Regions from separate parts of the Mycobacterium sp. 23 genome, predicted to be linked through region 2. Evidence: predicted binding sites of a transcription regulator. Region 2 holds the regulator's gene; each other region holds the start of a gene.
What was found. The regulator LexA, encoded in region 2, represses DNA repair genes until DNA is damaged. The targets are predictions, from matches to a motif close to CGAACANNTGTTCG.
Positions count from the first base shown of each region.

Region 1 (9,690 bases), 950 kb from region 2:
ACACGTAGAACCAGTTCAGGTCGCTGAGTTCGACGCCGGTGAGTTGCTGATAGGTGGCCCGCACGTCCTCCTCGCGCATCACGCCGGGCAGGCCGGGCAGTGTCGCCAGCCCGGCGAGTTCCTGAAAGACCTTGTGCGCGAATATCATCCACGCCACGTCGAGTTCCCGGGGGCCGAGTGTCACCATCTCCCAGTCCAGTACCGCCACCGGCTGGAAATCCTGGTACAGTACGTTTCCCACTCGGGCGTCGCCCCAGTTGAGCACGGGCCGGCGCGCATCGGCGTCGGCCGGCCAATTGTCTTGCAGCCATTGGAAGGTGCGCTCCACCAAGGGGGACCGGCCGATGTCGGGGACCGCGAAGTCATACCACGATCTGACCCAGCCGAAGTGCTTGCGCAGCGCGGTTTCGCCGGTGAGATCCTCGGTCAGGAAGCCGAACGTGTTCTCGGCGTTGGGAATCGAATGCAGGGCGGCCAGCACGTTGACCGAGGCGTCTTGGAGCTTGCGCTGTTGTTCGGCGGGTGCGTCGGCGAACCAGTTGCCGCCGAACGTATATGGCATGACGTCGGGAGGTACCACGCCCTCGACGTAGTCCATCAGGAAGAACGGGGCTCCCAGCACGTCCCCGGTGTTCTCGATCCAGCGCACCCGGGGTACCGGTACGTCGGTCAGTTCGCCGACCTGCCGGATCACCTCGAACTGGTGGTCCAGTCGGTACGTCGGGAAGACGGGGACGTCCTGCGCGGTGGGCGCGACCCGGGCGACCAGTTTCTGTTCGTTGCCGTCCCAGCGTGCGGTCAGAATGAGAGTCTCGGACGACATGCCCGTCGAGTCCACGCCGCTTTCCACGGTCACCTCGGGCTTTACCGGCAGCTTCGTCGCCAACCATTCAGACATCAGGGCCGGGACGGTGGCGGTATCGCGGCTCGAGCGTTGCATGCGGCCCACATCTTCGAGAGCCGGTTCATTGGCCACGGGTACTTCCTTTGCGGGGTAATTACGATACGGTAGGTAGCGTTATGAAAGCAGACCCGTCCACCCTTGACAAGATCCCCGGCGCCGGGCGGCCGCGGGATCCACGCATTGACTCTGCCATCCTGGCGGCGACGGCGGAACTGCTTGTCAATATCGGCTATTCGAATCTGAGTCTGGCCGCGGTGGCGGAGCGGGCCGGAACGACGAAGTCGGCGCTGTACCGCAGGTGGTCGAGCAAGGCGGAATTGGTGCACGAGGCGGCCTTCCCGGTGGCGCCGACGGCGTTGGTTGCCCCGGCCGGCGATTTCGCCGCCGACATCCGGATGATGATCGAGGCCACCCGTGATGTGTTCACCACCCCGGTGGTGCGGGCTGCGCTGCCTGGTCTGGTGGCCGACATGACCGCCGATGCCGAGCTGAACGCGCGGGTGATGTCTCGTTTCGCCGGGCTGTTCGCCGCGGTGCGGATACGGCTACGCGAGGCAATCGAGCGCGGCGAGGCGCATCCCGACGTCGATCCGGACCGGCTGATCGAATTGATCGGAGGAGCCACCATGCTGCGGATGATGCTGTACCCCGACCAGAAGCTGGACGACGCCTGGGTGGAGCAGACCGCGGCCATCGTCGTGCACGGGGTGACCCGTTGACCGCCATCGTCACCGGTGCCAGTCGCGGTCTCGGGCGGGCGATCGCGCTCGCGCTGGCGGCCGACGGCGAGGCCGTGGCCGTCGTCGGGCGCACCGAGGCCGTCTGGGATGAGCGGTTGCCCGGGACCATCGGCGAGACCGTCGCCGACATCGAGGCGGCCGGCGGCCGGGCGGTTGCGATCCGGGCCGACCTGACCGAACATGACGACATCGTCCGGCTGGTCGACGAAGCGCGAGATGCTCTGGGACCCATCAACATTCTGATCAACAATGCCGCGTTCACCGCGCCGGGACGGCCGGGTGGCACGCCGCGGGCCAAGAAGGTTCCAGCGGACAAGGCCCGGTACCCGGGTTTCGTGAGCGTCCCATTGGCCGCCTACCGCCGGCATTTCGAGATCTCGGTGTTCGCCGCGTACGAATTGATGCAGCTGGTCAGCCCGGACATGATCAGTGCCGGGGGCGGTTCGATCGTCAACATCACCTCTATCGCATCGCGGCTGGGCGGGGGTCTGCCCGGATACGGTGGTTCCAAGGCGGCGCTGGAACACCTCACCGGTTGTGCCGCACTGGATCTCGTTGACCACAACATCGCGGTCAACGCACTGGCGCCGTCCAAGCCGATCATGACTCCCGGCCTGTCCTACTACGCCCACGGTTTCGACGACGAGAGCACCGCCGAGGAATTCGCGCAGGCGGCACTGCAACTCGCGCGGGTGAGCCCCAGCGTCGTGACCGGCCGCACGATAGGGCATCTGGAAGTGCTCGACGGGAGCTTCGCGCCGTTCATGGTGTAAGCGTTCAGGCGGCATGGTGGTAGGCGAGTCGGACGCCGATCGCGTCTTCGATCTCACTGACATCGAAGCGCTGGTATATCGGTGGCGCGACGGATCGGTACCGCGCGTCGGTGGGGGTGATGTATTCGGTGGTGTGTACACCGTTGTCGTCGTGCGCGGTGACGCGCCAGCCGGGTGATTCTTTGACGTAGTTGCAGCGTTCGCACAGGCCTTGGCCGTTGGTGGCGGTGGTGGGCCCGCCGTGGTGGGCGGGGGTGATGTGGTCGCGGTGGCGGATGGGGGCGTCGCAGTAGGGGGTGCGGCAGGTTTGGTCGCGCAGGTTGATGAATTCGGCCAGACCGCGGGGGAAGGTGCGGGCGCGTGATTCCATGGCAACCAGGGCGCCGGTGGTGGGGCTGGCGTAGAGGCGGCGCAGGGTGGCCAGGGAGTTCTTCTCGGCTAGCGCGGCGGTGAGCCATCGGCGGGCGACCTCGGCGGGGATGGGCCCGTAGCCCTCGAGCAGGGCGGGATCGGTGTCCCCGCCCAGGAGGGCCCGGTCGGAGATGACCACATTGAGGGCGATGGGGGCCGGGGTGGTGGCGGGGGTGGCGGTGATGCGCTCAATCAGAGTGTCGGCCATGACCTGGCCGCGACTGCGTCCGTCGAAGGTGGTGTCGGCGGCGCGGCGTAGTGCGGCGTAGACCCCGACGCCCTGGGCCACGGGCAGCAGGGCGCTGACCCAGGTCATGGTGTCCGGCGCCGGGCGGATGGTGACGGTGCGGTCGTGCACGGCCCGGGCGGCGCGATCGACGACGGCGCGCGCGTTCAGGCGGTAGGCGATCTTTCGGGCGGCGGCGGTGATCCGCTTGTCGCCCAGGCCCACCAGCGTGTCCATCTCGGCGCACAGTTCGCGGTCCAGCGTGCGGCGGTCCTCGACGTCCAGGCAGGCTGATTCCCGCACGATCAGGGTGGCCCGCCATTCGCTGAGCGCGCCGTGTTCCAACGCGGCCAGGGTGTGGGGCATCTCGTGCACCAAAGCTGTGGCGAACCCCAGGTGCCGGCCCCCGCGGGCCGGGGAATCGCGCCGGGCCAGGGCGACCTCGCTGGCCACCCCGCGGCCCCGCTTGGCCGCCGGCACTGCCGCGGCCGATTCCGCGGCACGCCGGACCGCATCCAGGGCGGCCGCCGCCCGCGCCTGCCCCGCGGCCGCGGCGGATTTCACCTGCTCCAACTCGGTGATGCGCGCGACCAGTTCGGCTTCGGTGGCACCCGGGTCCACCTGCGAGAACCGCAGCATATCGAACACATGTTCGAGCATACCTGAACCCGGGGACACGCGCCCGCGACTGGACCCGGGCAGCCCCGCGCCACTAGCCTTCGGCTATGGGGCGCAAGCCGCCAGGAAGCTGCCGCTGATGTTCGACAAGCCCACCACCCGGGTGGTGGCTCTGGTCGCTCTGCTGATGCTGGTCGCTGCCGCGCTGCGTGGGTATCTCCCGGCGCATCAAGGACGCCGCATTGCCGAGGAGGGGCCCAGCAAGACGGCGCTGATGTTTCTCGTCGCCGCCATCGCGGCCACGCTGGCGTTGCTGGCGTTCTCGATCATCGCCAGACTGCGCGACCCGCGCACGGCGGCGCCCAGTGCCGGTGCATTGCCCGACATGCTGGGCGGCGGTAGTGCCCGGCCGAGCTGGCGCGTGGTGCTGATCGCGCTGGGAGTGATCGCGGCCTGGCTCTTGGTCGCGATACTGATATCTCGGTTGTTCACCCCGCCCCAGATCGGTCTCGATGCGCCGCAACCAGATTCGGGTGCCACTCCGTCGGGCGCCGGACGCGCCCCGCAACCCAAACAGCCTGCGCGGCCAAGAGACAGCCCGGACATGTTGGGGTCGCTGCTGGCATTCGTGCCGGTGCTGCTGATGCTGTTCGTCGGCGGCTTCATCGTGTCGCGCCGGCGCCGGCCCACGGCGACAACAGGATTGGCAACCGATGTTCCCGCCGAATTGCCGTCGCCGGAGGTCGCTTCGGAGTCATTGGTGCGTGCCGCCGAAGTCGGGCTGGCCGAAATGGCGGACCTCAGCCGCGAACCGCGTGAGGCGATCATCGCCTGCTACGCGGCGATGGAACGTGAGCTCGCCAACGTCCCGGGAGCGGTGCCCCAGGAATTCGACACCCCCACCGAGGTGCTCGCCCGCGCTGTCGAACAGCGTGCGCTGCGAGCCGAAAACGCCGTCCAGCTGGTGAATCTTTTCGAAGAGGCGCGGTTCAGCCCGCACGTGATGGACGAAGAGCACCGCGAGACGGCGGTCCGCGTACTTGAACTGGTTCTGGACGAGATCGCTCCGCGATCCGGCAGGGCCGCATGAAAAGACTGATAGCACTTGGCATCTGCCTTATCGTGGGCATCGAGTTGCTGGGCCTGATATTGCAGGACCGCCGATACGTTCTGGTCGGCGCCGGCGTGGCCCTGGCCTTGGTGTTGCTCAACGTCCGCCGAGTGCTGGGCCATCCCAGTGAACCGGAAGCCGAAGCGGAGTCCGACGATCTCGGCGACTCGCTGCGTCGCTGGTTGTCGAACACCGAGACGATGATCCGGTGGTCGGATTCCAGCCGCAAGGACTGGGATCGTCACTTGCGCCCGATGCTGGCCCGCCGCTTCGAGCTCACCACCGGTCAACGACAGTCGAAGGATCCGGCGGCGTTTCGTGCGACCGGTGAAATGCTGTTCGGCCCAGACCTGTGGGAATGGGTTAATCCGAACAACGTCCGGCACGCCGATGGCGGCCAACCGGGACCGGGCCGCGCGGCGCTGGAGGAGATTCTGCGAAGGTTGGAGAAGGTATGACGATGGAGCACAGATGACGACCCCGGCGGCGATGCCAGTTGGTACGACCACCGCCCAGTGTGAGGCGGTCCTGGATGAGATCGAACGCATCGTGGTCGGGAAGCGCTCGGCCCTCACGCTCATCCTGACCGCCTTGCTGGCCCGTGGGCACGTCCTGATCGAGGATCTGCCCGGACTGGGCAAGACGCTGATAGCGCGGTCGTTCGCGTCGGCGCTGGGGCTGGAATTCACCCGAGTGCAGTTCACGCCCGACCTGTTGCCGGCCGACCTGCTCGGTTCGACGATCTACGACATGCAGTCGGGGCGTTTCGAATTCCGCCGGGGCCCGATCTTCACCAACCTGCTGCTCGGCGACGAGATCAACCGCACACCTCCCAAGACGCAGGCGGCACTGCTCGAGGCGATGGCCGAGGGGCAGGTCAGTATCGATGGTCAAACTCACAAGCTGCCAACGCCTTTCATCGTCCTGGCCACCGACAACCCGATCGAGTACGAGGGCACCTATCCGTTGCCGGAGGCCCAGTTGGACCGCTTCGCCATCCGGCTGGAACTGCGCTATCTCTCCGAACAGGACGAGGCGGCGATGCTGCGCCGGCGCCTGGACCGAGGTTCGGCGGAACCGGTGGTCAATCAGGTTGTCGACGCGACCGACCTGCTGGCCATGCGCGAGGCGGTCGAGCAGGTCACCGTGCACGAAGATGTGCTGCAGTATGTGGTGTCGCTGGCCACCGCGACGCGCCACCATCCTCAGGTCGCCGTCGGCGCCAGTCCGCGCGCCGAACTGGATCTGGTGCAACTCGCCCGTGCCCGCGCGCTGTTACTCGGCCGCGACTACGTGATCCCCGAAGACGTCAAGGCGCTCGCCGTTCCCGCTGTCGCCCATCGCATCACGCTCCGTCCGGAGATGTGGGTGCGCAAGATTCAGGGCGCCGACGTGGTCGGGGAATTGTTGCGGCGCCTACCCGTACCCCGCGCCGACCGCCCGCCCACGTGATCACGCAGCGCGACGTCGAGATCCGCTGGCGTGCATCCCCACTGACGTTGGCGATCGCCACCTGCGCCGGAGTGGCGCTGGCGGCCGCGGTGATGGGCGGACGGTGGCAGCTCGTCGCATTCGCGGCGCCGCTGCTCGGGGTGCTGTGTTCGCTCAGTTGGCAATCTCCGGTCCCGGCGGTCCGGGTGCACGCGGAGCCCGATGCGCAACGATGTTTCGAGAACGAGGAATCGCGGGTGCGGGTGTGGGTCACCACGGACGCCGGCCCGGCCGCCGTCGACCTCGCGGTCTCGGCCGTCGACGGGATGGAACTGGAGGAGATCGAAACCGATCCCCAAGCGAAAACGGTTGCCGCGGTGGCTAAGCGGTGGGGACGCTACCACCTGCGGGCCCGGGTCGACGTCGTTGCGCGTGGTGGGCTGCTCAAAGGGGTCGGAACCGCCGACGTCGCCGACATCATCGTGTTTCCGCTGACACCGCCGCAATCGACCTCGATCCCGCAGATCGAGTTGCTCGACCGGTTAGGAGCCCACCTCACCCGGCATATCGGACCTGGCGTCGAATACGCCGACATCCGTCTCTATGTTCCGGGTGATCAACTGCGCGCAGTGAATTGGGCGGTGAGCGCCCGGCGGGGACGACTGCACGTGACGCAGCGGCTGACCGACCGTGCCGCCGACGTGGTGGTGCTGATCGACACCTATCGCCAGCCGGCAGGGCCCGCGACCGCGGCCACCGAACGCGTCGTGCGCGGTGCTGCCCAGGTGGTGCAGACCGCGCTGCGCAACGGCGACCGGGCCGGCATCGTCGCCCTCGGCGGCAACCGACCCCGCTGGCTCGGCGCCGACATCGGTCAGCGCCAGTTCTACCGGGTGCTCGACACCGTGCTGGACGCCGGCGAGCGGTTCGAAACCACCACCGGCACCCTGGCTCCCCGCGCGGCAGTGCCCTCGGGTGCGATCGTCATCGCGTTCTCGACGCTGCTGGACACCGAATTCGCCCTGGCGCTCATCGATCTGCGCAAGCGCGGGCATGTCGTGGTGGCGGTGGACGTGCTGGAGAGCTCCCCGTTCGAGGGTGAGCATGACCCGCTGGTGGTCAAGATGTGGGCGCTGCAGCGTTCGGCGATGTACCGCGACATGGCCACCGTCGGCGTCGACGTGCTGTCCTGGCCGTCGGATCGCTCACTCGAACAGTCCATGGGCGCGCTCCCGGACCGCCGGGTACGCGTGCGGGGCAGGCGCTGACATGCTCGCCGCGTCCGGTACCCGGGTCTTCTCGGTGGCGTTCGGTCTGCTGATGGTGGCAGCGGCGGCCATCGGATCCCACGGGCTACCGCTGATGGTCGCCGCCGCGGCAGTGCTCGCCGTCGGGCTCGGAACGGTATTTCGTTCTGCCGCAACGATTGCCGTGTTGCTGGCAGTGACCGTCGTCGTGGCGTCGGACCCGTCGCACATTCTCGCGGCGCTCTCGGGACTGTGTGCCGCGGCCTACCTGGTGTGCCGGCACGCGTCGGGCGACGTCGTCACGGGCAGTTGGCCCACGATCGTCGCCGCCGTCGGCTTCACCTTCGCCGGACTGGTGGCGACGTCATTCCCGGTGCAGGTGCCCTGGTTGCCGTTGGTGGCGCCGGTCGCGGTGCTGGCGATTTATGTCCTGGCGACCCGCCCGTTTCTGAATTAGGGGAATTTGACGGAACCGCATAAAGCGGCCACCGGTTTCTTCTATGGTTCGTGCTGACGAAACGTGTCGGGCGCGAATCTCGGTAGCAGTGAGGCTGCGCCCTGTTCTGCGGAAGGGGTCGCCTGATGAGTTTCTTTATGTTGCCGCCGGAGATCAATTCACTGCGGATATTCACGGGTGCGGGTCCGGCGCCGATGCTGGAGGCCGCGACGGCGTGGGACGGTCTGGCGCAGGAACTGGCAACGGCCGCTCAGTCGTTCCAGGCAGTCACGTCCGGCTTGGCCGGTCAGGCCTGGCAGGGTGCCGCGGCAGAGCGGATGGTCGCGGCCGCCACCCCCTACGCCGGGTTGCTGAATGAATCGGCGTTACGGGCGTCCTCGGCGTCCTCGGCGGCCAAGGCGGTAGCGAGTGTGTTCGAGGCGGCACGGGCGGCCGTGGTGCATCCGCTCGCAGTTTCGGCGAATCGAAACGCGTTCGTGCGGTTGGTAATCAGTAATCTGTTCGGTCAGAATGCCCCGGCCATCGCGGCCGCCGAGAGTGTGTACGAGGAGTTCTGGGCCGCGGACGTGGCGGCGATGGTGAGCTATCACAGCGGCGCGTCGGCTGCGGCCGCTGCGTTGTCGTCGTGGGGCGATGCACTGGCTGGCCTGCCCGGGTTGGGTCAGGCAGCTGCCGCCGCGGCCACTATTCCCGACGTGAACACAGGTCTGGGCAACATCGGCTCGTGGAACTTCGGTGGCGGCAACAACGGATTCTTGAATCTGGGCAACGGGAACACCGGAAGCGTCAACGTAGGGGGCGGTAACCTCGGCAATCTGAACCTGGGCAGCGGCAACTTCGGGTCCTTCAACCTGGGCTTCGGAAACACGGGCTACACCAACCTCGGCCTCGGAAATGCGGGCCGACTGAACGTGGGATTCGGCCATTCCGGCAACGGCAACGCCGGTTTCGGGAATCTCGGAAACAGCAACCTCGGCGGTGGCAACCTCGGCACCCTGAACTTCGGCAATGGAAATCTGGGCTCGTTCAACCTGGGCAGCGGCAACCTGGGCTTGTCCAACATCGGTTTCGGCAACAACGGCAACTTGAACTTCGGCTTCGGGAACCATGGCAACAACAACATCGGGTTCGGGCTGACCGGAGACAACCAAATCGGTATCGGCGCGCTCAACTCCGGGACCGGCAATATCGGCTTCGGGAACTCGGGCAACAACAACGTCGGGTTCTTCAACTCCGGCAACGGCAACTCCGGCTTCTTCAACTCCGGTAACGGAAACTTCGGGTTCGGTAACGCAGGAGGCTTGAGCACCGGTTTCTGGAATGCGGGTGACACCAATACGGGCTTCGGCAACGCCGGTTTGCAGAACTTCGGGTTCGGAAATTCGGGGAATCTCAACGCGGGCATCGGAAATTCCGGCGGATTTAACATGGGCTCGGGGAACACCGGGGTCCACAACACCGGATCTTTCAACTCGGGAGACTTCAATACCGGTCAGTCGAACAGCGGTGGGCTCAACACCGGACTGGGTAATTCCGGCAACACCAACACCGGCCTGCTGAATTCAGGTGACTTCAACACCGGTGTCGGAAGTGCGATTACGCCGGCGGGAGCGACCGGTTCCGGTATCGGCAACACCGGATTCAACAGCTCCGGGTTCTACAACACGGCCAACTTCTCGTCCGGTTTCCAGAACTCCGACGCCGGCGTGGGAGCCACGTTGATGTCAGGTTTCAGTAACTCCGCCGCGAGTGCCGTCGGGTGGTACAACACC
Region 1 covers NZ_JBLVUX010000005.1:2,395,952-2,405,641, reverse strand. Annotated here, with positions in the region: gene ACNQS7_RS12415 (phosphotransferase family protein) at 1-976, opposite strand, end outside; gene ACNQS7_RS12410 (TetR/AcrR family transcriptional regulator) at 1,021-1,623, shown strand; gene ACNQS7_RS12405 (SDR family NAD(P)-dependent oxidoreductase) at 1,620-2,417, shown strand; gene ACNQS7_RS12400 (DUF222 domain-containing protein) at 2,422-3,693, opposite strand; gene ACNQS7_RS12395 (DUF4129 domain-containing protein) at 3,812-4,762, shown strand; gene ACNQS7_RS12390 (hypothetical protein) at 4,759-5,241, shown strand; gene ACNQS7_RS12385 (AAA family ATPase) at 5,273-6,235, shown strand; gene ACNQS7_RS12380 (DUF58 domain-containing protein) at 6,232-7,482, shown strand; gene ACNQS7_RS12375 (hypothetical protein) at 7,484-7,918, shown strand; gene ACNQS7_RS12370 (PPE family protein) at 8,044-9,690, shown strand, end outside.
Region 1: a site for LexA is predicted at 3,696-3,709, ahead of ACNQS7_RS12400 (DUF222 domain-containing protein). Genes of this name have one in related genera too.

Region 2 (9,690 bases):
GTGATTCAGCCGCCCGCTTGTGGAGAAAGTCGCGACTGTGGGCTTTATCGTCTACACATGACTTCGATGCGCGAGTACGACCTGGTCGTTATCGGATCCGGGCCCGGCGGCCAGAAGGCCGCCATCGCAGCGGCCAAATTGGGCAAGTCGGTCGCCATCGTCGAGCGTGGCCGGATGGTCGGCGGAGTGTGCGTCAACACCGGCACCATCCCGTCGAAAACGCTGCGCGAGGCGGTCGTCTACCTGACCGGAATGAGCCAGCGCGAACTCTACGGCGCCAGCTACCGGGTGAAAGACAAGATCACCCCCGCCGACCTGCTGGCACGGACCCAGCACGTGATCAGCAAGCAAGTCGATGTCGTTCGCTCGCAACTGATGAGAAACCGCATCGACCTGGTGCTCGGGCACGGCCGATTCATCGACCCCCACACCGTCCTGGTGGAGGAAGACGCCCAGGGCGAGCGCGTGACGGTCAGCGGTGACTACATCGTCATCGCCACGGGAACCAAACCCGCACGGCCATCCGGAGTCGAGTTCGACGAGCACCGGGTACTGGACTCCGACGGCATCCTGGACCTGCGGTCGCTACCGGCGTCGATGGTCGTCGTCGGCGCGGGCGTGATCGGCATCGAGTACGCGTCGATGTTCGCCGCGCTCGGCACGAAGGTCACCGTCGTAGAGAAGCGGGACACCATGCTCGACTTCTGCGACCCGGAGATCGTCGAGGCGCTGAAGTTCCACCTGCGCGACCTGGCAGTGACGTTCCGGTTCGGCGAGGAAGTCACCGCCGTCGATGTCGGCTCGTCAGGGACCGTCACCACCCTGGGCAGCGGTAAGCAGATCCCCGCGGAGACGGTGATGTACTCGGCGGGCCGCGAAGGCCAGACCGAGCATCTGGGCCTGGAGCAGGCCGGCCTCGAAAGCGACCATCGCGGAAGGATTTTCGTCGACGACCAGTTCCGTACCAAGGTCGAACACATCTACGCCGTCGGGGACGTCATCGGATTCCCGGCGCTGGCCGCGACCTCGATGGACCAGGGCCGGCTGGCTGCCTACTACGCCTTCGGCGAGCCGACCGACGGCATCACCGAACTGCAGCCAATCGGGATCTACTCGATTCCCGAGGTGTCCTATGTCGGCAAGACCGAGGTTGAGCTGACCAAGGACTCGGTTCCCTACGAGGTGGGCGTGTGCCGGTACCGGGAACTGGCCCGCGGCCAGATCGCCGGCGACTCCTACGGCATGCTCAAGCTACTGGTGTCCACCACCGACCGCACGCTGCTGGGTGCCCACATCTTCGGTACCAGCGCCACCGAGATGGTGCACATCGGGCAGGCCGTCATGGGCTGCGGAGGCACCGTCGACTACCTGGTGGATGCGGTGTTCAACTACCCGACGTTCTCGGAGGCCTACAAGGTCGCCGCGCTGGACGTGACCAACAAGATGCGCGCGCTGCACCAGTTCCGGCGCTAGTGGCGATCGCGAGCGCGGCGCAGCCGGGCGCTGCGGGTCGCCACCAGTATTGACAGTGGCGATCGCAAGCGCGGCGCAGCCGGGCGCTGCGGGTCGCCACCAGTATTGACAGTGGCGATCGCGAGCGCGGCGCAGCCGGGCGCTGCGGGTCGCCACCAGTATTGACAGTGGCGATCGCAAGCACGGCGCAGCCGGGCGCCGCGGGTCGCCACCGTTTCGGCTCGCGTGGCGTCAGCAGGTGTCGTCGTAATCGGCCGGCGGGCTGTCACCGGGACCGCCGGCTTCGGCACGGGCCAACAGTTGCCTGGTGTTCTCGTCGAAAGGCGCTGAATACGAGACACTTTCAGTACACCCGCCGCCTTCGAATCCACCGACCACTCCGACGACCGTCGACCCGCTGATCCAGGGCGCGCCACTGGTTCCGTCGACGAGTCCTTTGCACGGCACGGACGGAAACCCGCCATCGGTGACGCCGGTGGTGCCTTCGCAGGCAACGGGCCGGCCGCCGACGCCGGCGGGGTACCCCGTCACACTCACCCGGCTGCCTGCCGCCGGCGCGGTGCCCAGCGACAGGGCTGCGCCGGCCCGCCGCTCCACCGATCCGGTGCCGCTGACCTTGGCGATCGCGTAATCCGCGTGCGGATCCCGGCTGGCGATCCAGCGAGCGTCGAAGAAGACCTCGTCGACGGTGAAGGTGTCGGTGGTCGTCGCCTCGCCGGCAAAACCGGGAACGAAGGTGGCGTCCATCTCCCCAAGCAGACAGTGCGCGGCGGTCAGCACCAGGTCACCGCCCGCGGAATGCACCACGGACCCGGTGCAGACGTGCAGGTTGCCGCCCTCCCGGGAAACGCCGCGAAATATCGCGCCCACCCGCGGATCCGGTACCGCGCTGCCGGGTTCGCTGAGGCGCTGCACCGAACTTTCCGGCTTCGGCGCCGGGCTACCGGTGACGGAGGCCTGATGAGCAGGCCGGGCGCATGACGTAACTAACACCGCCAGGCTTACCGGCAGGCACAGAACCGCCGCGACAGTGCGCATCGAGATACATCATGCCTGACAGCGGGCCCTGGCAAGCGAATAGAAACTACGCCCCGTGCGTTGATAAGTGGGGCAGCAAAAGGCCCGGGTCATCGATAATGAAGAGCCGCATCGATTGAGGGACACTGGACAGGGCACCCTGGAGAGATCTTGCGAGACCCCGAGAGGAGGCAGCACCGATGTCCGACCACTACGACCCCGAAGAGGCGCAGGAGTACCAGCCAGGACAACCCGGCATGTATGAGCTGGAGTTCCCGGCCCCTGTGTTGTCGACGTCCGACGGCCGCGGTCCGGTGTTGATACACGCCCTGGAGGGCTTCTCTGACGCCGGTCACGCTATCCGGCTGGCTTCCCGGCACTTGCGGGCGGCGCTGGACACCGAACTGGTCGCGTCGTTCGCCATCGACGAACTACTGGACTACCGCTCGCGGCGACCGTTGATGACGTTCAAGACCGACCACTTCACCAATTACGACGACCCGGAGTTGAGTCTGTACGCGCTGCGCGACACCATCGGCACGCCGTTTCTGTTGCTGGCCGGCATGGAGCCGGACTTGAAGTGGGAGCGGTTCATCACCGCGGTGCGACTGCTCGCCGAACGGCTCGGGGTGCGCCAGACGATCGGACTCGGCACGGTCCCGATGGCCGTTCCCCACACCCGTCCCGTCACGATGACCGCACACTCCAACAACGCCGACCTGATCGCGGACTTCCAGCCGTGGATCTCCGAGATCCAGGTTCCCGGTAGTGCATCCAATCTGCTGGAATACCGCATGGCACAGCACGGGCACGAGGTCGTCGGGTTCACGGTGCACGTCCCGCACTACCTGACGCAGACCGACTACCCGGCCGCGGCCCAGGCGTTACTCGAGCAGGTGGGCAAGACCGGTTCGCTGGAGTTGCCGCTGACGGCACTCACCGAGGCGGCCACCGAGATTCGGGCCAAGATCGACGAACAGGTGCAGGCGAGCGCGGAAGTCGCTCAAGTGGTGGCCGCACTCGAGCGCCAGTACGATGCGTTCATTGACGCTCAGGAGAACAGATCCTTACTGACGAACGACGAGGACCTGCCTAGCGGCGATGAGTTGGGCGCCGAGTTCGAGCGGTTCCTGGCTCAACAGGCTGAGAAGAAATTCGACGACGACGACAACGCGAAGTAACCGCTTCCGACACGCCTACCCGGCCCGACAACGAGGTTGCCGACATGACCGAGCGGACGCGTACTCTCCGCCCGGTGCGAGAAGTGACATCCCCGTCACTGCAGTTCCGCACCATCCACGGCTACAAGCGGGCGTTCCGGATCGCGGGTTCCGGTCCGGCGATCCTGCTGATCCACGGCATCGGCGACAACTCGACCACTTGGACCGGTGTGCACGCCAAGCTCGCCCAGCGATTCACCGTCATCGCCCCGGACCTGCTGGGCCACGGCAAATCCGACAAGCCGCGCGCCGACTACTCCACCGCGGCCTACGCCAACGGCATGCGGGACCTGCTCAGCGTGCTGGACATCGAACGGGTGACGATCGTCGGTCATTCCCTCGGTGGCGGCGTTGCGATGCAATTCGCTTACCAGTTCCCGCATTTGGTCGACCGGCTGATCCTGGTGGGCGCCGGCGGTGTCACCAAGGACGTCAACATCGCATTGCGGTTCGCCTCGCTGCCGATGGGGGCCGAGGCGCTGGCGCTGCTGCGACTGCCGATGGTGCTGCCCGCGGTGCAGGTACTGGGCCAGTTGGCGGGACTCGCGCTCGGTTCCACGGCCATCGGCCGCGATCTGCCCAATATGCTGCGGATCCTCAACGACCTGCCCGAGCCGACGGCGTCCTCGGCGTTCACCCGCACGCTGCGGGCCGTGGTGGACTGGCGCGGTCAGATCGTCACGATGCTGGACCGGTGTTATTTGACCGAGGCCATCCCGGTTCAGATCATCTGGGGTGAGAAAGACTCGGTGATCCCGGTTCGGCACGCCCATATGGCGCACGCGGCAATGCCCGGGTCCCGGCTCGAGATCTTCGAGAATTCCGCCCATTTCCCCTTCCACGACGACCCCGCCCGATTCCTTGACATCGTGCACCGGTTCATCGACACCACCGAGCCACCCGAATACGATCAGGCAGCCCTGCGCGAGTTGTTGCGCAGCGGCGGCGGTGCCCGCACTGTGTCCGGGCCGACGGACACCCGCGTCGCCGTCCTCAATGCCATGGGAGCCGACGAGCGCAGCGCCACCTGATCGATGTGCTCGTATCGACCCGTAGGGTCGGGCCATGAGCATCGACGTCACCGTGCTGCGGGTATTCACCGACCCGGACGGAAACTTCGGCAACCCGCTGGGTGTGGTCGACGCCAGCCTGGTCAACCCGGGTGACCGCCAGCAACTCGCCCACGAATTGGGTTACAGCGAGACGATTTTCGTTGAACTCCCCGCCCAGGGGGCAACGACCGCGCGCGCGACCATCTACACCCCCCGCACCGAACTGCCCTTCGCCGGCCACCCGTGCGTCGGGGCGTCGTGGTGGTTGCGGCGACGTGGAACGCCGATCAACACGCTGCACCTGCCCGCCGGGTTGGTGCGGGTAAGTTACTCCGGCGAGTTCACCGAGATCAGCGCGCCCGCGGAATGGGCGCCGGAATTCGCCATCCACGATTTCGATTCACCGGATGCGGTGCTGCAGGCCGATCCCGCCGATTTCCCCGACGACGTCGCGCACTATCTGTGGGCGTGGACGGATCGAGAGACCGGGTCGGTGCGCAGCCGGATGTTCGCGTCGAACCTCGGTGTGACCGAAGACGAGGCGACCGGCTCCGCGGCGGTGCGGATCACCGAATACCTCAGTCGGGACCTGGTGATTACGCAGGGCCGTGGGTCGCTGATCACGACGACGTGGAGCGCGGAGGGATGGGCGAAAGTCGGCGGTCGCGTCGCCGATGACGGTGTGCGGCAGGTGAACTGACGCTCAGCTCTGCCGGTGCAGCACTGCGGCCAAATGGTGCTGCTCGGGCTGGCCAACGGCGCCCATCCGCAGGGAGTAGGACAGTTGATCGCCGTCGATGCGGAAGGAACGGCTCAGGGCGGTCACCTCTTTGGCGGTCGGCGTGAGCCCGATGTCGATGGTTGCCAGCTCGATCTCGATGACGTCACCGGCCACTGAGTAGGAACCGACTTCGATCTCGGTGATGCCGCTCGGGTGAGCGAGGACCAGTTCGACCCTTCCCTGCTGCGGTACCCGCAGGTAGCCGGTCTCGGCGTGCAGGGGTTTGCCGTCGGCGGGAGCTTTAGTCTTCTGCCCGTAGACCAGAAACGGTTTGCCCACGTGCGTGAAAACCACCTCTTCGAGGTAGTCGAAAGGTTCGATCGTGGGGTACTCGCCAGCACCCCGTCCTGTCCAGGTGCCCAGCAGGGGCTCCAGCGCTGCGAGATCGGGGTGGAGTTCGACGGGCATCTATCGAGCCTCAGCCCGGAGTCGACACGTTGCGATGGGCACGCAGGGCCTCGATCTCCCGCTCGAAGTCGTCGGCCGACGAGAAGGACCGGTAAACCGACGCAAAGCGCAGGTACGCCACCTCGTCGAGGTCGCGCAGCGGTCCCAGGATGGCAAGACCGACCTCGTTACTGGGCACCTCCGGACCTGCGGCCCGCACCGAATCTTCGACCTGCTGGGCCAACAGGTTCAGCGCATCGTCGTCTACCTGGCGGCCCTGGCAGGCCCGGCGCACGCCGCTGATCACCTTTTCCCGGCTGAAGGGTTCGGTAACGCCGCTGCGCTTGACGACGGCGAGCACCGCGGTCTCAACGGTGGTGAACCTGCGCCCGCACTCGGGACACGAGCGGCGCCGGCGGATCGCCTGGCCTTCATCGGTCTCCCGGGAATCGATCACTCGCGAGTCGGGGTGCCGGCAGAACGGGCAGTGCATAGCCGCTCCTTTGCCGCGCCTGACTTCGGGGTACCGCAGAACCACCCCGAGAGTACCTGTGCGCCACCGGCGTGGCCACCGCTGGCACGATCAGTCCAGCAGCAGGTGGAGACGACCGAGCAAGGTTGGCGCAGAGCGCAATTCGTCCCGCTCCCCGCGGGTTCACCCGATCGGGGCGATCAACGTCTGGCCGGCGGCGACTGCGTTGGAGTCCAGCGCGTTGAGATTGCGGATCCGTTCCACCACCTCGCGCACCGGGGCGCCGGGCGCGACCCGGGTGGCCAGTTGCTGCAGCGACTCACCGGGCTCCACGCGCACCACGGCGAGTGCAGCCGGTACCTGCGCCGACGCGCCGGCCGGTTCGTCGTTCAGCACACTCCCGAAATTGGCCATCAAGCCCAGCCACAGCGTGATGATGCCGGCGAGCAGCGCCAGCCCCATCGTCGTCAGCACCGAGACCGGACGCCGCCGGTGCGACGCCGTCGACATCGCCACGCCGGTGCCGCGGTAGTGCATGGGCGCGCCGGCCGGACGGGTGGGGCCGGGCCGGTTTGACCGGATCTGCCCGCCGCGATATGTAGGCGACTCGTCGAACGGCCTGTTGGCAGGCCTGTTCACCAGCCTCTGCGCGTTCCAGGTGCGCTGCGGGCCCGCGTAGCTGATCGTCATGTCGTTGCCTCCGGTCGACTAAATATCGCTCGTGTGTTCGACCCTAGTCGCTCACATGTTCGATATCGAACATCTGAGCGAGGCGTGTCGCACGAGCAAAACGGTAGACCTCACCACCGACAAGGTTTTGTCGGTGCAACCAGCTGGATGAATTTCGGATACCCGATCCATCCGAAAGTTACACACTTGTGATTCCGCTGATCCGGGCCGCTAGGAAGGCTGGGCCGACCGCTCCGACACGCTGCTCGAACACATGTTTGATTCTTCGGTCGGGTGCGGTTACATTCAGTGGCATGAGCGACAGCAACGACCCCCCAGTAGCTGATCGAGCCGGTTCCGCTAGCGCATCCGAACGAGCCGCCGCTGACGGCCGGTTGCACGCCGTCGATGCCGCGCTGACCGAGCGGCAGCGCACCATCCTCGAAGTCATCCGCGCTTCGGTCACCACCCGCGGCTATCCACCCAGCATCCGCGAGATCGGTGACGCGGTCGGCCTGACGTCGACGTCCTCGGTGGCCCACCAGTTGCGCACGCTGGAGCGCAAAGGTTATCTGCGGCGGGATGCCAATCGGCCGCGGGCCGTCGACGTCCGCGCGGCTGATGACGCCGTGACACCTCCCAGCACCGACGTGGCCGGGTCGGACGCGTTGCCGGAACCTACGTACGTACCCGTGCTGGGCCGGATAGCCGCCGGCGGACCGATACTGGCCGAAGAGGCGGTCGAAGACGTCTTTCCGCTACCGCGAGAGCTGGTCGGCGAAGGGACGCTGTTCCTGCTCAAAGTCGTCGGCGACTCGATGGTGGAAGCCGCCATCTGCGACGGCGACTGGGTCGTGGTGCGCCAACAGAACGTCGCCGACAACGGCGACATCGTGGCGGCCATGATCGACGGTGAGGCCACCGTGAAGACGTTCAAGCGGGCGGGCGGTCAGGTCTGGCTGATGCCCCACAATCCGGCCTTCGATCCGATTCCCGGAAACGACGCGACCGTGCTCGGCAAGGTCGTCACCGTCATCCGCAAGGTGTAGCGCCGAAGCGCTGACGCAGGCCGGCGATCAGTCGGCTTTGACGAAGCCATTGGCTTGCGCGACGGCCTCGCTGGCGAACCAGATCTCGGCCAGGGTGTCGTGGTATAGCGCACTGTCGGGCGTGTAGTACAGACCGAACCGCGCGCTGGCCTTGATCGGGTAGCCGTCCGGCGCCCGATACGGGTCGTCGTCCAGGGGTAGGTGGATGGTCGGCCGCGCCGCAGTGTCTGCGGCCAGAGGAGCCTCGGCCTGCGGCGCCGCGGCATAGGCCGCCTCCGTCGCCGTCGGTGCGTAGCCCGGTTCATCCGCGGCGGCGTGCCGCCCCTTCCGCGGCTCGAAAGCGCCGACGACGGTATCCGAGGCGGCCGCGTCGGGTACCTCCTCTTCCGCGGGACCACCGCGGGGGTAGAAGATGTCCGGGAATTCCTGCTCAGGATGGGTTTCGGGCACCTCAGGCGCTACCGGACCCTCGCTGCGCGGCACCGAGGACTCCGCCTCGAAGGCTTCCGGCGAGATCGTTTCTGCGACCTCCGGCTCGGCCTCGACGAGCTGGCCGAAGGCGCCGCGCGTCACGATGGGCGTCGGGGTGGTGTCCACCGCGTCCGGATCCTCGTCACCTTCGAACTCGTCGTGTTCGTATTCCTCGAAGTCGGTTTCCTGCTCGGCACCGTGGGCGTACTCGTCGGCGCCGCGGGCGTAGTCGTCGGCGCCATGGGCGTACTCGTCCCCGTACTCGGCGGTCTCGTCGTGATAGTCCTCGGCACCCAGACCACGCCCCTCGGGACCGGCCGTGGTCCCGCCCCCTCTGGACCAGCTCACCCGCGGCGCTGCACCGTATTCCGGCACCTCGTGCTCTTCGGGGTGGTGTTCGACGGGCGGGAAGCGCTCGGAGCCGTAATCGACGTCGTCGTGCGACCAGCGCCCGTCAGCACCCGCATCGAACTCGTCGGCCACGTCACGGCCACGGTCGTAAGCGGGAGCTGCCCGGCCGGCGCGACGGCGGCGCAGGCCGAATACCACCAGCACTGACATCAGGATGAGCAGCAGCACCGGCACCGCCACCGCCAACCACCACCAGTGGAAGGTGAACTTCTTGCCGGGTGGCGGCGACGCGGACGTGCTGGGCTGGTTCTGTCCCGACACCTGCAGGCCGGACAGCAGCGGCGCGAGGTTCGCCGGATCGGTGGTGAAGGTGTTCTTCGCGCGGTTCCACGACACCTTGCCGCCGGTGAACTTCTGCGATACCACGTCGCCGTCCACCGCCTGGTCGCCGACGGGCGCGCCGAGTTTGCCGGTGGCTCCCTTGAGCTTGTCCCACGCCGCCTTCATGGCTCCGCGCACGACGAACGCGCCGTGATCAGGAGTCCAGAAGATCACCGGCTTGTCTGCGGCCGAGAACGTGGCGATCCGGCTGGCCGGCGTGATACCGCCGTCGGCCTCGTTGGCGATCGGGAAGCCGAGGTCGCTGCTGACCGGTCCGCCCAACGACTCGTACTTCTGCAGGATCGCCCCTTCGACGGCGTTCGCGCCGGTCGCCGGGCTGAAGAAAATCTTGCCGCCGTTGAACTCC
Region 2 covers NZ_JBLVUX010000005.1:1,446,456-1,456,145, forward strand. Annotated here, with positions in the region: gene sthA (Si-specific NAD(P)(+) transhydrogenase) at 67-1,473, shown strand; gene ACNQS7_RS07785 (trypsin-like serine peptidase) at 1,705-2,511, opposite strand; gene ACNQS7_RS07790 (proteasome assembly chaperone family protein) at 2,691-3,671, shown strand; gene ACNQS7_RS07795 (alpha/beta hydrolase) at 3,716-4,741, shown strand; gene ACNQS7_RS07800 (PhzF family phenazine biosynthesis protein) at 4,776-5,462, shown strand; gene ACNQS7_RS07805 (peroxynitrite isomerase) at 5,466-5,951, opposite strand; gene nrdR (transcriptional regulator NrdR) at 5,962-6,423, opposite strand; gene ACNQS7_RS07815 (LysM peptidoglycan-binding domain-containing protein) at 6,586-7,092, opposite strand; gene lexA (transcriptional repressor LexA) at 7,386-8,120, shown strand; gene ACNQS7_RS07825 (LGFP repeat-containing protein) at 8,148-9,690, opposite strand, start outside.

Region 3 (9,690 bases), 1.3 Mb from region 2:
TCGCCATCCGGGCCACCATCTGCTGCTGCAGATTCTTGGCGTCCGGTGAGCCGGTGCCCAGCACCTCAGTCATCCCGAACAGGGTGGACGGCTCGGTGCCGGCCAAGGTGATCATCGCGGTGCGCAGCTGCGGCTCGGGCAGGTCGGCGCCCCTGGTCACCAGGATCTCCTGCATGGTCATCTGCCCGCGTGCCCCGACGGCCCGGCTCAGCCCTTCCACCTGCGCCCGGATCTGCTCGCTGTCGACGTGCACCGACGCGTTGATCGCGTCCTCGGCGGTCAGCAGCAGCGGCGCGTAGGTGGTGATCCGGTCGCGCAGGCCGATGCTGTTGTCCAGCACCTTGTCCAGCAGCGACTGCCCGCCGTTGAGCAGCGTGTTGACCCCGGAGCGCACATCGGGGATCACGTCGGTGTCGGCCAGCCGGGTCTGCAACTCGTACTTGCGGGCCGAGAAGTTCTTCTTGGCGCCTTCGACATCGCGGCCGGTGGAGCTGGCCAGCAGGGCGACGTCGAGCGCCGACATGTATCTGGTGATGGTCGGTATCACGTCGGCCCGCGCCGCGGCCAGACGCAGAGTGCCGGAGGTGGCCATGGCGCTGCGGACCTGCAACGCACCGAATGTCGTCGCCACCAGCAGCGGCACCAGCGCGATCGCAAGCACCTTCCAGCGCACCGGCCAGTTGCTCAGCGACCACCGCGGTGGGCGCTTGGCCGGCTTGGCCGGGGTGACGGACGGCGGGACGGGAGGAGCCGCCGCGACCTGATTGGTCGGGCGGGCGAACATGGTCACGTGCTGGCGGCCGGGCCGGCCGCACCCTTCGGTGGCGTCGCGCGAAACGAGAGACTCATGAGACTTCCTGCTGCTTTATTCGCCGGCAGATGGCCGCGGGCGTGTATGCCTGGCAATCCGACGAGTATGACAGCCCCCAGCCGAGGTCTCCATAATTGTTACTGAGTAGATAAGGTTCGCCGCAAACCGCCCGCGCGACGAGGTCACGGTCCGGCAAACTCAGGCCGGGTACTCGGCGACCGCCTTCTTCACCACCGACTCAACCTCCGCGGTGAGCAGGAACCGTTGGGCGACCAGGGCCTGGGCGGCGGACCGGACGGCGGCGGCGTAGTCGTCGCGGCTGGCGTAGCGCTCGGCCACCGACGGGCGCCCCGGCCGGAACGGCAGCTTGCTGCCGATGCGCTCGTACATCACGTCCGGGAGGTCCTCGACGAACCGGCGGGCATTCCAGCCGGTGTAGGTCGCCAGCGGCGCCGCGACGGCGGGCAGCCGGATGCCGGCCACCTCGTTGCCGTCCTCGTCGACCGCCGACACCAGGTCGACGTGTCCCGCCGAGGGCAACCACGCGGGGGCGGGGGTGTTCGCGTAGCCGAAGCCGGACAACACTTCCTTGCGGGCCACCGCGGTGCCGTCGCCGGTCCTGGGCACCCGGCTGGCCGGGGGCTCGATCCCGTCGGCGACCCAGTTCTCCAGCGCGATCAGCAGCGCCCGGGCGACCGGCGTGACGTCGAGGTGGTGCACCGGGTTGGCGGCGGGCAGGGCGTCCTTGATCTTGCTGCTGCCGAAGTGGTCGGTGCCCGCCAGCAGGTAGGTGCGGACGTCGGGGTCCTCGGGCAGGTCGGCGCCGGTTTCCGGGTCGACGTGCACCAGCGCGCCGTCGCCCTGCCAGTACTCGGTCGCGCTGTTGGTGAAGATCGTCTTCGGCACGCACCCGAGTTCGCGCTGCCGGGCGAGCAGGTCGGCGCTGTTGAACGGGCCCTCGGCGCTGCTCCTGCCCGGGGTGGAGGGCTGGGCGTAGCGGTGGTTGAACTCGCCGCGGTTGGCGCTGGCGAAGTCGCTGAACACGCCGTCGAACACCTGCATCCCGGACTCGTCGATGTTCAGGCCGTCGGACAGGAACTGCCGCAACAGCCGGCCCGCCTGGGAGACTCCGTAGGCGAAGGTGTGGGTGATGCCGTCCGCGCGCAGATGCGAAACCACATCGCGGATTGCCAGCAAACCGGCGCCGGCGACCGGGGCCAGCGCGCTCCGGTACACCAGCTCGTAGATGTGAAACGGCTGGAACCCGCCGTCCAGGGCGACGTGGGACTCGTCGGTGAAGCGCCAGGTGTTCCGCGGAACGGTGACGGGCTCGGCGTCGGGTGCGGTCCGCACGGTCAGCACCGCTTCGGAATCCTCGACGTCGACGGTCGGGTAGGCGGTGAAGGTGAACAGCGCCTCCGCACCGGGGATCGATTCGATCTCGGGTGCCGAGAAGCTGAGCGGGTGGTCGTCCCGGACGGTGTCAGAGCGCCACTCCAGGCGCAGGAAGCCGGGTTCGACGTCGGCCTGCGGCGCGGTGAGGCCCAGGATCGCCGGCCCGCGCTGCACGTCCCACTGCCAGCCGCACGAGGCGATGGTCCAGCCGCGCTCGAGCAGGAACCCGTTCTTCAGCCAGGGCGCATTGGTGGGGACACCGCGGTTGGGCACCACGAACAGCAGCTTGCCGTTGCCGCCGCTCACCGGGCGCAGCAGGCGCAGGTCGGCGTCGAAGCGAACCAGCCCGTCGGCGTCGCGCGGTGCCAGCTTCAGGTCGGCGATGCGCTCATTCGCCTGGTATCCGGGGTCGACGGCGAAGGTGACTGTCGCCTCCACGTTCTCGTAGCGGCTGTCGGCGTGCGGGTAGACGTTGTGGACCTGAACTGACTCGACTGACATCTCGGCTCCTCCCCGGTGGGTCTGACCCAAGATTTCTGCAGAGCCCTTGGCGAGTTCTTGGAGACGGCTTGGCGACGACGCCAAGAAAGGCGCAAGAACTTGGCAAGCCGACGGCTTTGCCATGATCGACGCATGTTTCGGCTGCTGTTCTATTCCCCGCGCATAGCGCCGAACACCGGCAATGCCATTCGCACAGCCGCCGCCACCGGATGCGAGCTGCATCTCGTGGAGCCCCTGGGCTTCGACCTGTCCGAGCCCAAACTGCGGCGGGCCGGGCTGGACTATCACGACCTGGCCTCGGTGACCGTGCACGAATCGCTGCAACAGGCGTGGCGGGCGCTCGGTAGCGCCCGGGTTTTCGCATTCACCGCGCAGGCCACGGCGCGCTTCGCGGACATCGCCTACACACCTGGTGACGTGTTGATGTTCGGGCCAGAGCCGACCGGCCTGGATGCGGCCACACTGGCCGACCCGCATATCACCGCACGGGTGCGGATCCCGATGCTGGCCGGGCGGCGCTCACTGAATTTGTCCAATGCCGCGGCCGTCGCCGTCTACGAGGCGTGGCGGCAACAGGGATACGGCGGCTCGATCTGACGCGGGGCGTTCGATGGCTGCAAATGCAGAAGCAGGCTCGTGCATGAAGCACGAGCCTGCTTTCCACAGGGCACGTTGGGGGGCAGGGGGAAACGTGCCACAGCTTGGGGGCGCCGCTAGCGCGGCGCGGATATCAGGCGCAGTCCTCGGCGTGGAAGGCCGGCGCGGTGTAGACGGCTTCGGTCTCCTGGAAGAGGATTTCGTAGCTCATTCGGTCTTTCCTTTCGAGCGAAGCTTGGTCTCTGTTGTCACTTAGATTGCCGGACTCGAGGCGCTCGCGGTGTCCCCCGATAGGGGACAAAGCGGGATGAATTCCGTGTCCTCCGATTGGGGGACAATTGGGGGACGAATCAGCCCGGACCGGGAAGGCCGGCTGATTTACCAGCTGTTCCAGTGCGTGAGGCTTTCGGCCGGTAACCGCTTGGCCGGCCGGAAGTCGGTGCCCTTGGTGTAGGCGATCGGGAACAGCCCGCCTTGGCTGTACTGGTCGTAGGGGATGCCCAGGATGTCGGCCACCTTGCGCTCGCCGTCGTTGAGTAGGTGCAGCGTCGTCCAGCAGGAGCCCAGCCCGCGCGAGCGCAGCGCCAGGCAGAAGCTCCAGACCGCCGGGAACAGCGACGCCCAGAACGACACCCCGCCGATGGGCGAGCTCTCTTCCCGGCCGCTGAGGCACGGGATGAGCAGTACCGGCGCCTCGTGCATGTGCTCGGCGAGGTAGGTCGCCGAATCGCGGACCTTGCCCATCCGCTCGCCGCGGGTGTCGTCGTATTCCGGCGCCGGCGAGCTGAGGTAGCCGCTGGCGTTGGACAGGTAAACATCGCCGATCGCCTTCTTCTTGTCCGCGTCTTCGACGAACACCCACTGCCAGCCTTGCGAATTGGAACCGGTGGGCGCCTGCAGGGCGAGGTCGAGGCATTGCATCAACACCTCGCGCGGCACCGGCTTGTCGAAGTCGAGGCGTTTGCGGACCGAGCGGGTCGTGCTCAGGACTTCATCGGCGGTCATGTTGAGGGTCATAGGTGGAGGCTACCGTTGAGCTCATGAGTATCGAACTGTCGCAAGAGGTTTCCAGCAGGCTCGAATCGGATCACTATGGCTGGCTGACCACGGTCGCCAAGTCGGGACAGCCGGTGCCGCGGTTGATCTGGTTCTACTTCGACGGCGCTGACCTGATCGTGTACACGATGCCCAGCGCCGCCAAGGTCGCCCACATCAAGGCGCGACCTCAGGTGAGCCTGAACCTCGACTCCGACGGCAACGGCGGCGGGATCATCGTCGTCGGCGGGACGGCCGCGGTGGACGCCACCGACGTCGACTGCCGCGATGACGAGCCGTACTGGGCGAAGTTCCGGGAGATGTCCGACCAGTTCGGCCTGACCGACTCGATGGGCGCCTACAGCACCCGGCTGCGGATCACGCCGACGAAGGTGTGGACCACGCCGACGGCCTGATCGTGGTGCGCCGAACGTGACATGAGGGCGGGAAATCGGCGGAAATCCGTCCACTACAACACGTTCGGCGCAAACCGTCACCGGAAATCCCGGGACTTCGAGCCGACGGCCAGGCTGATGCGGCCCAACCGTTCGGCGACGACGGTGATCGCACCGCTGGCGTTCTGCACCTGGCCGCGGATCAGCAACGCCGGCGCCGTGTGCGCGAGCTTGCGGTGCCGCGCCCACACCCCCGGCGTACAGAGCACGTTGACCATCCCGGTCTCGTCTTCGAGGTTGACGAACGTCACGCCCTGGGCGGTCGCGGGCCGCTGCCGATGCGTCACCGCCCCGGCGATCAGCACCCGGTCCCCGTCGGGCACCGAACCCAGCTCGGCCGCCGGCACCACCCCCATCGCGTCCAGATCAGCCCGCAGGAACTGGGTCGGGTAACTGTCCGGGGAGACGCCGGTGGCCCACACGTCGGCCGCGGCCAGCTCCAGCTCACTCATCCCCGGCAGTTCCGGGACATGTGAGGACGAGCCCACCCCGGGCAACCGGTCCGGCCGTTGGGTGGCCGCGGCCCCGGCCGCCCACAGTCCTTCCCGCCGGGACATGCCGAAGCAGCCCAGCGCTCCGGCCGTCGCCAGCGCTTCGGTCTGCGGTACGGACAGTTGCAGCCGTGAGGTCAGGTCCAGCAGAGAGGTGAACGGGCCGTGGGCTTTTCGCTCATCGGCCAGCTTCTCGGCCAACTCGTCGCCGATATGGCGGACGGCGCCCAGGCCGAGGCGGACCTCCATTCCGTCATTTTCCAGGGTGGCGTGGGCCAGGCTGGCGTTGACGTCCGGACCGTGCACCAGCACCCCGTGCCGGCGTGCGTCGGCCACCAACGACTGGGGCGAGTAGAAGCCCATCGGCTGGGCGCGCAACAGCGCGGCACAGAACGCCGCCGGGTGGTGCAACTTGAACCACGACGAGTAGAACACCAGCGACGCGAAGGACAGCGCGTGACTTTCCGGAAACCCGAAATTGGCGAACGCGTGCAGCTTTTCGTAGATCCGGTCGATCACGTCATCGGAGGCACCGTGCAGGGAGCGCATGCCCTCGTAGAACCGGCCGCGTAGCCGTTGCATGCGTTCGGTCGACCGCTTGGACCCCATGGCGCGACGCAGCTGGTCGGCCTCGGCCGCGGAGAAGCCGGCACAGTCGACCGCCAGTTGCATCAACTGTTCCTGAAACAGCGGCACACCCAGCGTTTTCCGCAATGCCGGCTCCATGGAGGGATGGTCGTAGACCACCGGATCCAGGCCGTTGCGCCGACGGATGTAGGGGTGCACCGACCCGCCCTGGATGGGCCCGGGACGGATCAGCGCTACCTCCACCACCAGGTCGTAGAAAAGCCGGGGCCGCAGCCGCGGCAAGGTGGCCATCTGGGCTCGCGACTCAACCTGGAAAACGCCCACCGAATCGGCCCGGGACAGCATCTCGTACACCGCGGGTTCGGAGAGGTCGAGCCTGGCGAAATCCACCTCGATGCCCTTGTGCTCGGCAACCAGATCCCGGGCGTAGTGCAGCGCCGAGAGCATGCCCAGCCCCAGCAGATCGAATTTCACCAAACCGATTGCCGCACAGTCGTCTTTGTCCCACTGCAGGACGCTGCGATTCTCCATGCGCGCCCACTCCACCGGGCACACGTCGGCGATCGGGCGGTCGCAGATCACCATGCCCCCGGAGTGAATGCCCATGTGCCGCGGCAGGTTCCGGATCTGCTCGGCCAGGTCGACTACCTGTTCCGGAATACCCTCGATATCGGCGGGCTGCCCGCTCCAGTGGCTGATCTGTTTGCTCCACGCGTCCTGCTGCCCCTGCGAAAATCCCAGGGCACGTGCCATGTCGCGCACCGCGCTGCGGGCCCGGTAGGTGATGACGTTGGCGACCTGGGCGGCATAGTCGCGGCCGTATTTGTCGTAGACGTACTGGATGACCTTCTCCCGCTGATTCGACTCGATGTCGATGTCGATGTCGGGTGGCCCATCGCGGGCGGGTGACAGGAACCGCTCGAACAGCAGATCGTTGGCCACCGGGTCGACCGCCGTCACCCCCAGTGCGTAACAGACCGCGGAGTTGGCCGCCGATCCCCTGCCCTGGCACAGAATGTCGTTGCGCCGGCAGAACTGGGTGATGTCGTGCACCACCAGGAAGTAGCCCGGAAACTGCAGTTGAGCAATCACTTTCAGCTCGTGCTCGATCTGGGCATACGCCCGTAGGGCGACGTCCGCGGGACCGTACCGGTCGGCGGCGCCCGCCATGGTCAGCGTCCGCAGCCAGCTGTCCTCGGTGTGCCCGTCGGGTACGTCGAACGGCGGCAGCTGCGGCGCGATCAGCGCCAGGCCGAAGGCGCACTGCTCGCCGAGTTCGGCGGCGGCGGCCACCACGTCAGGGCCCCCGAAGGGCACATGCGCGAACAGCCGGGCCATCTCCTCGCCCGAGCGCAGATGTGAACCAGCCAGTGGGGCCAGCCACCCGGCCGCGGCGTCCAGGGATTGCCGGGCCCGGATGGCGCCCATTGCCATGGCCAGCCTGCGCCGCGACGGTCCCGCGAAATGGGCCCCGGTGGTGGCCACGACGCCGACCCCGAAATGCGGCGCCAGTTCGGCCAGCACCGCGTTGCGTTCGTCGTCGAGCGGCTGACCGTGATGAGTGAGTTCGATACTGACCCTGCCGGCGGTGAACCGGTCCACCAGATCGGCCAGCGCCCGTTTCGCCGCTTCCGGGCCGCCCACCGAAAGCGCCTGTCGCACCGCTCCTTTGCGGCATCCGGTGAGTATGTGCCAGTGCCCGCCGGCCGCCTCGGTCAACGTGTCGATGTCATAGCGGAGCTTGCCCTTCTCGCCACCAGCCAGGTGTGCGGCGGCCAGTTGCCGGGACAGCCGTCGGTACCCTTCCGGACCGCGCGCCAGCACCAGCAGATGCGGACCGGGCGGGTCCGGCTGCTCGGTGCGCGCCACTGAAGACAACGACAGCTCGGCACCGAACACCGTGCGCACGCCGAGCTCGGTGGCCGCTTCGGCGAACCGCACCGCCCCGTAGAGGCCGTCGTGGTCGGTCAGCGCGAGGGCACGCAGGCCCAGGCGGGCGGCCTCCTCGACCATCTCCTCCGGCGTGCTGGCCCCGTCGAGGAAGCTGTACGCCGAATGCGCGTGGAGCTCGGCGTAAGCGACCGACGAGCGCACCCGCCGCCCGTCCGGTCTTGCTGTATACGACCCCCGCTTGTGCGAGAGCGGAGCGTCACCGGCCGGCACGACCGGGGCCGCTTGACCAGCATGGCGTGGCTTGCCGTCGAGTACCCGTTCCATCTCGGCCCAGCTCGGGGGTCCGTGGTGCCAACCCATGACATCAGTCTATCGAACAAATGTTCGATGCGCCAAGGACAACGGGGCGGACTGCCGAACAACTTCGCAACGGCGATGAAACGATTTGCGAACGGCATCTGACGGCACCGCATCGCCGCTGTTAAACGCACCTTTATCGGAAAAACATGTTCTTAACCTGACGGACCTCGCCACGTGCACCCACCAACCGGATACTGGTACAGATTGAAAAAAGCGACGGCGGGGGCACGCATGGCACAACCGATCACACCGGGCACGGGACTCACCCGGGCTCCGGACTCGAACCGGCACACCGGCATGGCGACGGCTGCGGTCGCCGTCCTGGCCGGACCCGTCCCACCATCCCACGACATCAAAGATTTGCTGGCCGAACGCTTTACATCCGGATCAGACATCAGCGCGCACCTGCAACGGGTGGCGCTGCCGGCGCCAGGTGACGACGGCGAATTGTTCCGAGCCATCGCACACGCCCTGGAGCGACCACTGGAACCCGACTTCCCGCTCTGCGAGTGCTGGATCATCGAGGGCCTGCAGGACGGCCGCTGGGCGATGCTGGTCAAGGTCGGTGCGGGCCAGGACCAGCACCCGTCCCCGGCCCAGCTGCTCGCACGGCTCTGCGACCACGACCGGGACGCCTTCAGTGATTCGACTGCCGCAGTTACCTTTTCACCCGAACCCACGCCGGGCTGGGCCGACGCCACGCGGCAGGCCGCGACTCGCCTCGTCAACGGCCTTTCCGCCGCGGCCGGCATCCTGCGACCCTGGCCGTCCGCCGGCCCGCCGCCGACCGTCCTGCGCTACCAGACGGTCGTCGTACCCCGCGGCGCCGTGGACCACATCGCCCGCAAGTTCGGCGCGACCTCCGACGACATCGCCCTGGCGGCGATCACCGAGGGATTCCGCGCCGTTCTCATCGATCGAGGCGTACAACCACAAGCAGATTCGCTGCGCACTCTGGGCACGTCGCTGACTCACCTACCCGTCGAGCACCGGGACCCGTTCGCCCAGCTGCACGCGGTGCGCACCCAGGCAGGCCGGCGATCACCGGGAGACTCACCTTTGGCGCTGTGCGCCAAGATGATTCACGCGCTGGCCCGAACTCCGCAGCCGGACGTGGTCGCGCTGGCCACCGCACCCCCCGGACCGCGCTACCAGTTGTGGCTGATGGGCCGGCGGCTCGAGCGGCTACTGCCGATCCCGCCGACGGCGCCGCAACACGGCACCGGGGTCGCGGTACTGAGCTACGGCAGCGACCTCGTCTTCGGCATCACCACCGACTATGACGCCGACCCGAACATCCTTGCCGCCGGCATCGAATCGGGGGTGGCGCGCCTGACCGCGCTCGGCCGGGACTCGGTCGTGCTTTTCGACCGCCGACGCAAGCGCCGCGCCCTACCCAACAGCGCGGTGCGGTGGCGGCCGTCACCGGCGTCCGCCCGAGTGCGCCACTGACCGACACCCGCATCGGCCACCGTGAGAAGGTGGGGCATGCCAAAATCGGGGCCGGTGACAATCGACCCACGCCACCACGATGCGGTGTTGTTCGACGCGGCGCTGCCGCCCG
Region 3 covers NZ_JBLVUX010000005.1:2,734,014-2,743,703, forward strand. Annotated here, with positions in the region: gene ACNQS7_RS13835 (ATP-binding protein) at 1-790, opposite strand, end outside; gene ACNQS7_RS13840 (alpha/beta hydrolase domain-containing protein) at 1,010-2,707, opposite strand; gene ACNQS7_RS13845 (tRNA (cytidine(34)-2'-O)-methyltransferase) at 2,840-3,304, shown strand; gene ACNQS7_RS13850 (nitroreductase family protein) at 3,683-4,321, opposite strand; gene ACNQS7_RS13855 (TIGR03667 family PPOX class F420-dependent oxidoreductase) at 4,345-4,755, shown strand; gene ACNQS7_RS13860 (error-prone DNA polymerase) at 4,833-8,126, opposite strand; gene ACNQS7_RS13865 (wax ester/triacylglycerol synthase domain-containing protein) at 8,358-9,578, shown strand; gene otsB (trehalose-phosphatase) at 9,615-9,690, shown strand, end outside.
Region 3: a site for LexA is predicted at 8,140-8,153, ahead of ACNQS7_RS13860 (error-prone DNA polymerase). Genes of this name have one in related genera too.